Linked DNA regions of Variovorax paradoxus. The protein of the gene in region 1 interacts with the protein of each later gene in a pairwise test. Links are inferred from orthologs where the notes say so. Each region holds a gene or a part of one and is shown on either strand. Other genes may lie near its edges. The genes, in order: L3V85_RS04065 and ftsA.

Region 1 (3,182 bases):
CGCCGGACGAGCCGCCCGGAATGCGCTCGCGGTTCCAGGGGTTCTGCACGGGCACGGCCTTGTCGTGGCCCACGGCGGGCACGGCGATGTTCTCGTTGGCCGAGCCCATCGCGAATTCGTCGCAGCTCAGCTTGCCGAGCGTGACCGCGCCGGCTTCGGCCAGACGCTTGACCACGGTCGCGTCGAAGGGCGAGCGGTAGCCCGCGAGCATCTTCGAGCCCGCGGTGGTGGCGAAGTCGGTGGTGACGAAGATGTCCTTGTGCGCGATGGGCACGCCGGCCAGCGCCGGGGCGTTGCCGGCGGCGATGAGCGCGTCGGCGGCGCGGGCCTGGGCCAGCGTCGCTTCTTCATTGACGTCGACGAAGGTGCCGAGGGATTCGTGGGCCTTCATGCGGCCGAGGAATACCTGGGAGGCCTCGACGGCCGAAACCTTGCGGTCGGCCAGCGCCTGGGCCAGCGCGACCACGCCCATCTGGTGCAGTTCGGTGTTGCTGCTCATTATTCGATCACCTTGGGCACGAGGAACAGGCCGGCTTCGACGGCCGGGGCGCTCTTCTGGTTGGCTTCGCGGTTATTGGGCTCGCTCGCCACGTCGTCACGCAGGCGCAGCGTGATGTCTTCGATGGCCGCCACGGGGTGGGCCAGCGGCTCGACGCCGGTGGTGTCCACCGAACGCATGCGTTCGACCACGTCGAAAAAGCCGTTGATCTGGCTGAGCATGCGCTCGCTTTCGTCGGGAGCCAGCTGCAGCCTCGCCAGCGAGGCGATGCGCGCGATATCGGAAGCAGAAAGTGCCATAGGGTCGAAACGCTAAAAAAAGCAGGGGGAATCGCACCGCGAAGCCGGTGCTAATACGGGAATCAGAGGGGATTCGGTTATTATCCCGCCTTTGCCGCAACCCCCGCGAACGCGCCGGCTTTTGCGCCAAAAACGATCAATTCACCCCGTCAAACGACCCAAAAAATAGAGCGACGACCTGCCGATGCGCAGGCCGTGCTCAGAGGATTCCGCACATGTTTGGAGCTTTCCGTCGGTACTTTTCCACCGACCTTGCGATCGACCTCGGCACCGCCAACACCCTGATCTTCGCCCGCAACAAGGGCATCGTGCTGGACGAACCGTCCGTCGTGGCAATCCGCCATGAAGGCGGCCCCCACGGCAAGAAGGTGATCCAGGCTGTCGGCCGCGAAGCCAAGGCCATGCTGGGCAAGGTGCCCGGCAACATCGAGGCGATCCGCCCGATGAAGGACGGCGTCATTGCCGACTTCGTGATCACCGAGCAGATGATCAAGCAGTTCATCAAGATGGTGCACCCGCGCACGCTGCTCACGCCGAGCCCGCGCATCATCATCTGCGTGCCCTGCGGCTCGACCCAGGTCGAGCGCCGCGCCATCAAGGACGCGGCCGAGGCGGCAGGCGCCACCTCCGTCTACCTCATCGAGGAACCCATGGCCGCGGCCATCGGCGCCGGCCTGCCCGTCAGCGAAGCCTCGGGCTCGATGGTGGTGGACATCGGCGGCGGCACCACCGAAGTGGGCGTCATCTCGCTGGGCGGCATGGTCTACAAGGGCTCCGTGCGCGTGGGCGGCGACCGCTTCGACGAAGCCATCATCAACTACATCCGCCGCAACTACGGCATGCTGATCGGCGAGCCGACGGCCGAAGTCATCAAGAAGAACATCGGCTCGGCCTTCCCGGGCTCCGAAGTCAAGGAAATGGAAGTCAAGGGCCGCAACCTTTCCGAAGGCGTGCCGCGCAGCTTCACCATCAGCAGCAACGAAGTGCTGGAAGCCCTGACCGATCCGCTGAACAACATCGTCTCGGCCGTGAAGAACGCGCTCGAACAGACGCCGCCCGAACTGGGCGCCGACATCGCCGAGCGCGGCATGATGCTGACTGGCGGCGGCGCGCTGCTGCGCGACCTCGACCGCCTGCTGGCCGAGGAAACCGGCCTGCCGGTGCTGGTGGCCGAAGACCCGCTGACCTGCGTGGTGCGCGGCTGCGGCATTGCGCTGGAGCGCATGGACCGCCTGGGCAGCATTTTCACGAGCGAGTAAGCAGGCAGCTGCATCATCGGCCGGCCTCTGCTTGCGCAGGCCGGCTTTTTGTTATTTGATTCCGCACCACCGCCGGGTCTGAATTCATGCCTCTGGGCACGCTCGATCGCACAGCGCCACCCCTGTTCAACCAGGGGCAGTCGGCGCTCAGCAAGCTGATCTTCTTCGGCGCGCTCTCCCTGTTCCTCATGGTGGCCGACGCGCGTTTCCACATCGTGCAGCCCATCCGCGCGGGCATCGGCGCGGTGCTGTATCCGGTGCAATGGGTGGCGCTGAAGCCGGTTCAGGCCGTGCTCGGCGGCGGACGCTACTTCGAAGACCTGCAGGTCGCCCAGCGCAACGAGGAAGATGCTCGCAAGGCACTGATGATGCAGGCCGAGCGCGCGGCCCAGGCCGACACCTTGGCGCAGGACAACGCCCGCCTGCGCGAACTGCTCGAGCTGCGCCAGGCCACGACCACGCCGGGCCGCGCGGCCGAGGTGCTGTACGACGCGGCCGACCCCTACACCCGAAAGATCGTGATCGACCAGGGCATGACCCAGGGCGTGGTGGCCGGCTCGCCGGTGATCGACGCGCGCGGCGTGCTGGGCCAGGTCACGCAGGTGCTGCCCTTCACGAGCGAGGTCACGCTGGTGATCGACCGCGACCTGGCCATTCCCGTGCAGAACACCCGCACCGGCGTGCGCAGCGTGGCCTTCGGCGACGCCTCGGCCCACGGCGGCGGCCTGGAGCTGCGCTTCATGGCCGCCAATGCCGACCTGCAGGAAGGCGACCTGCTCTCCACCAGCGGCGTCGACGGCATCTACCCCACCGGCCTGCCGGTGGCGAAGATCGAACGCATCGAGCGCCGCGCCGATTCCGCCTTCGCCCGCATCTACTGCGTGCCGCTGGCCCATGTGACGGCCGCGCGCTACGTGCTGGTGCTCGAACCCACGGGCGCGCCGACCGCGCCGCCGCCAGCCCCGCCCGCCACCACCCAGCGCAAGCGGCCGGAAGGCAAGCCCGGCGCGGGCAAGAACGAAAAGAAGCCGGGAGAACGTCGATGATCAAGCGTCCCGGCCAGCAGCAGCTCCTGCTGCCCGTCAGCCCCTTCTTCATGTGGGCCAGCCTCGTGGCGGCGCTGCT
Region 2 (3,131 bases), 730 kb from region 1 along the record:
AGCATCCCCGCGCCCTTCGACGTCAAGCTCATGAACATCGTCGCGAACATTGCCTTCGCGATGGTGGCGCTCATGCTGCTTGCGGCGGGCGCATGGTGGGTGCTGCGCCAGCCTTTCTTCCCGATCGTCGGCATCAAGGTGGACGGCGAGGTCACGCACAACAACGCGGTCACGCTGCGCGCCAACGTGGCGCCGCAGCTCAAGGGCAACTTCTTCACCATCGACCTGCTGCGCGCGCGCACCGCCTTCGAGTCGGTGCCGTGGGTGCGCAGCGCGGTGGTGCGGCGCGAGTTCCCGAACAAGCTGCGCGTGACGCTGACCGAGCAGGTGCCGGTGGCCATCTGGGGCGACGAGGCGGGCTCGAAGCTGATCAACGGCTTCGGCGACGTGTTCGAGGCCAACGTGGCCGAGGTGGACGACAACCTGCCGCGCCTGGACGGCCCGATCGAGCAGGCCGGCCAGGTGCTGGGCATGTACCGCGTGCTGCAGCCGCAGTTCCAGCCCTACGACTTCAGCATCGACGAGCTCACGCTGTCGAGCCGGGGCAGCTGGAAGGTGGTGCTGGACACCGGCGCCGAGATCGAGCTGGGCCGCGGCCAGGGCGAGGAAGTGACGGCTCGCCTGCAGCGCTTCCTGAAGACCGTGACCCAGGTCGCGGGCCAGTACCACCGCACGGTGGCTGATGTCGAAGGCGCCGATCTGCGCCACAACGACGCGTATGCATTGCGGCTGCGCGGCGTCACCACGGTCTCGCCAGAGGCCCCAAGAAGAATCAAGTAGCGAATACCGAGGAATCGAGGACATATCAATGCCCAAAGAATACAAAGACCTGGTCGTAGGACTCGACATCGGCACCGCCAAAGTGATGGTGGTGGTGGCCGAAGTGCTGCCCGGCGGCGAGCTCAAGCTGGCCGGGCTCGGCATCGCGCCGAGCAACGGGCTCAAGCGCGGCGTGGTGGTGAACATCGACGCCACGGTGCAGAGCATCCAGCAGGCGCTGAAAGAAGCCGAGCTGATGGCCGACTGCAAGATCAGCCGCGTCTACACCGGCATCACCGGCAGCCACATCCGCGGCATCAATTCGAGCGGCATGGTGGCGGTGAAGGACAAGGAAGTCACGCCCGCCGACGTGGCCCGCGTGGTGGAGACGGCGCGCGCCATCAACATCTCCAGCGACCAGCGCCTGCTGCTGGTGGAGCCCCAGGAGTTCGTGATCGACGGCCAGGACGTGAAGGAGCCGATCGGCATGAGCGGCATGCGCCTGGAAGCCAAGGTGCACATCGTGACCGGCGCGCAGAGCGCGGCCGAGAACATCATCAAGTGCGTGCGCCGCTGCGGCCTCGAAGTGGACCAGCTCATGCTGAACCCGCTGGCCTCCAGCCAGGCGGTGCTGACCGAGGACGAGCGCGAGCTGGGCGTGGTGCTGGTCGACATCGGCGCGGGCACCACCGACGTGGCCATCTTCACCAACGGCGCGATCCGCCACACGGCCGTGATTCCGATCGCGGGCGACCTCATCACGAGCGACATCGCGATGGCGCTGCGCACGCCGACCAAGGACGCGGAAGACATCAAGGTCGAGAACGGTTTCGCCAAGCAGCTGCTGGCCGACCCCGAGACGCAGGTCGAGGTGCCGGGCCTGGGCGACCGCGGCCCGCGCATGCTGAGCAAGCAGGCGCTGGCCGGCGTGATCGAGCCGCGCATCGAGGAAATCTTCTCGCTCGTGCAGCAGGTGGTGCGCGAGTCGGGCTATGAAGAAGTGCTGTCGTCGGGCGTGGTGCTCACGGGCGGCAGCGCGGTGATGCCCGGCATGGTCGAACTCGGCGAAGACATCTTCCTGAAGCCGGTGCGACGCGGCATTCCGAAGTACTCCAGCGCGTTGTCCGACATGGTTGCACAGCCTCGCGCCGCTACAGTCATGGGCCTTCTCGAAGAGGCACGCTTCGCGCGCATGCGCGGCTTCAAGGTCGCGCAGAAGAATGGATCGGTAAAAACCGCATTCGGACGCTTCAAGGACTTCATAGTGGGGAATTTCTGACGATGATCAAGTCTCCACTCTGGCTCGCGCGCGGCAGCCCTCCCTTGCACTTCAACGAGCGATGGCGACGCACAGGTCCACCGCCATGACGAGCGCATCGTTGTTCTCGTCGCGGCACAAGAAATATTCATAGACACATAACGGCAACTGCAAGATTCAAGGAGTTAAAAATGACCATCGAAATGATCGAAGTCGAAGAGTTCAATCAGGGCACGCAGATCAAGGTGATCGGTGTCGGCGGTGGCGGCGGCAATGCGGTCGCCCACATGATGGAGCGTGGCGTGCAGGGCGTTCAGTTCGTCTGCGCGAACACCGACGCACAGGCGCTGCAGCGCAGCACCGCGCACAAGATCATCCAGCTCGGCACCAGCGGCCTGGGCGCCGGCAGCAAGCCCGAGAAGGGCCGTGACGCGGCCGAAGCGGCGGTGGACGACATCCGCGCCGCCATCGACGGCGCGCACATGCTGTTCATCACCGCCGGCATGGGCGGCGGCACCGGCACCGGCGCGGCACCCGTGATCGCGCGCGTCGCGAAGGAAATGGGCATCCTGACCGTGGGCGTGGTGACCAAGCCCTTCGACTGGGAAGGCGGCCGCCGCATGACCAACGCCGACGCCGGCCTGACCGAACTCGAAGCCAACGTCGACTCGCTGATCGTGGTGCTCAACGAGAAGCTGCTCGACGTGCTGGGCGAAGACGTCACGCAGGACGAAGCCTTCGCGCAAGCCAACGACGTGCTGAAGAACGCCGTGGGCGGCATCTCGGAAATCATCAACGAGTACGGCGGCGTGAACGTCGACTTCGAAGACGTGCGCACCGTGATGGGCGAACCCGGCAAGGCCATGATGGGCACCGCTGCCGCCGCTGGCCCCGACCGCGCGCGCATCGCCGCCGAACAGGCCGTGGCCTGCCCGCTGCTCGAAGGCATCGACCTCTCGGGTGCCAAGGGCGTGCTGGTGCTGGTGACGGCATCGAAGGGCTCGCTGAAGCTGAACGAGTCGAAGCTGGCGATGAACACCATCCGCGCCTACGCTTCGCCGGACGCGCACGTGATCTACGGCGCCGCCTACGACGACAGCCTGGGCGACGAGAT

Evidence for each region.
Region 2: the proteins of L3V85_RS04065 (region 1) and ftsA interact in binary tests that used the Escherichia coli proteins (3 or more experiments, as listed by UniProt). The link is inferred for Variovorax paradoxus from one-to-one orthologs.

What each region holds. Positions count from the first base shown.
Region 1 is NZ_CP091716.1:812,822-816,003, forward strand. What follows is about bases 171-3,035. They hold L3V85_RS04065 (rod shape-determining protein), read left to right. Parts: upstream 171-1,013; coding sequence 1,014-2,057; downstream 2,058-3,035. Other genes in these bases: gatA (Asp-tRNA(Asn)/Glu-tRNA(Gln) amidotransferase subunit GatA), read right to left, coding at 171-499; gatC (Asp-tRNA(Asn)/Glu-tRNA(Gln) amidotransferase subunit GatC), read right to left, coding at 499-798; mreC (rod shape-determining protein MreC), read left to right, coding at 2,144-3,035. In the rest of the region: more of gatA, read right to left, coding at 1-170; more of mreC, read left to right, coding at 3,036-3,103; rod shape-determining protein MreD, read left to right, coding at 3,100-3,182. UniProt on the Escherichia coli protein: Forms membrane-associated dynamic filaments that are essential for cell shape determination. Acts by regulating cell wall synthesis and cell elongation, and thus cell shape.
Region 2 is NZ_CP091716.1:1,546,812-1,549,942, forward strand. Bases 110-2,923 are described here. They hold ftsA (cell division protein FtsA), read left to right. Parts: upstream 110-808; coding sequence 809-2,038; downstream 2,039-2,923. Other genes in these bases: L3V85_RS07320 (cell division protein FtsQ/DivIB), read left to right, coding at 110-780; ftsZ (cell division protein FtsZ), read left to right, coding at 2,209-2,923. In the rest of the region: more of L3V85_RS07320, read left to right, coding at 1-109; more of ftsZ, read left to right, coding at 2,924-3,131. UniProt on the Escherichia coli protein: Essential cell division protein that assists in the assembly of the Z ring. May serve as the principal membrane anchor for the Z ring.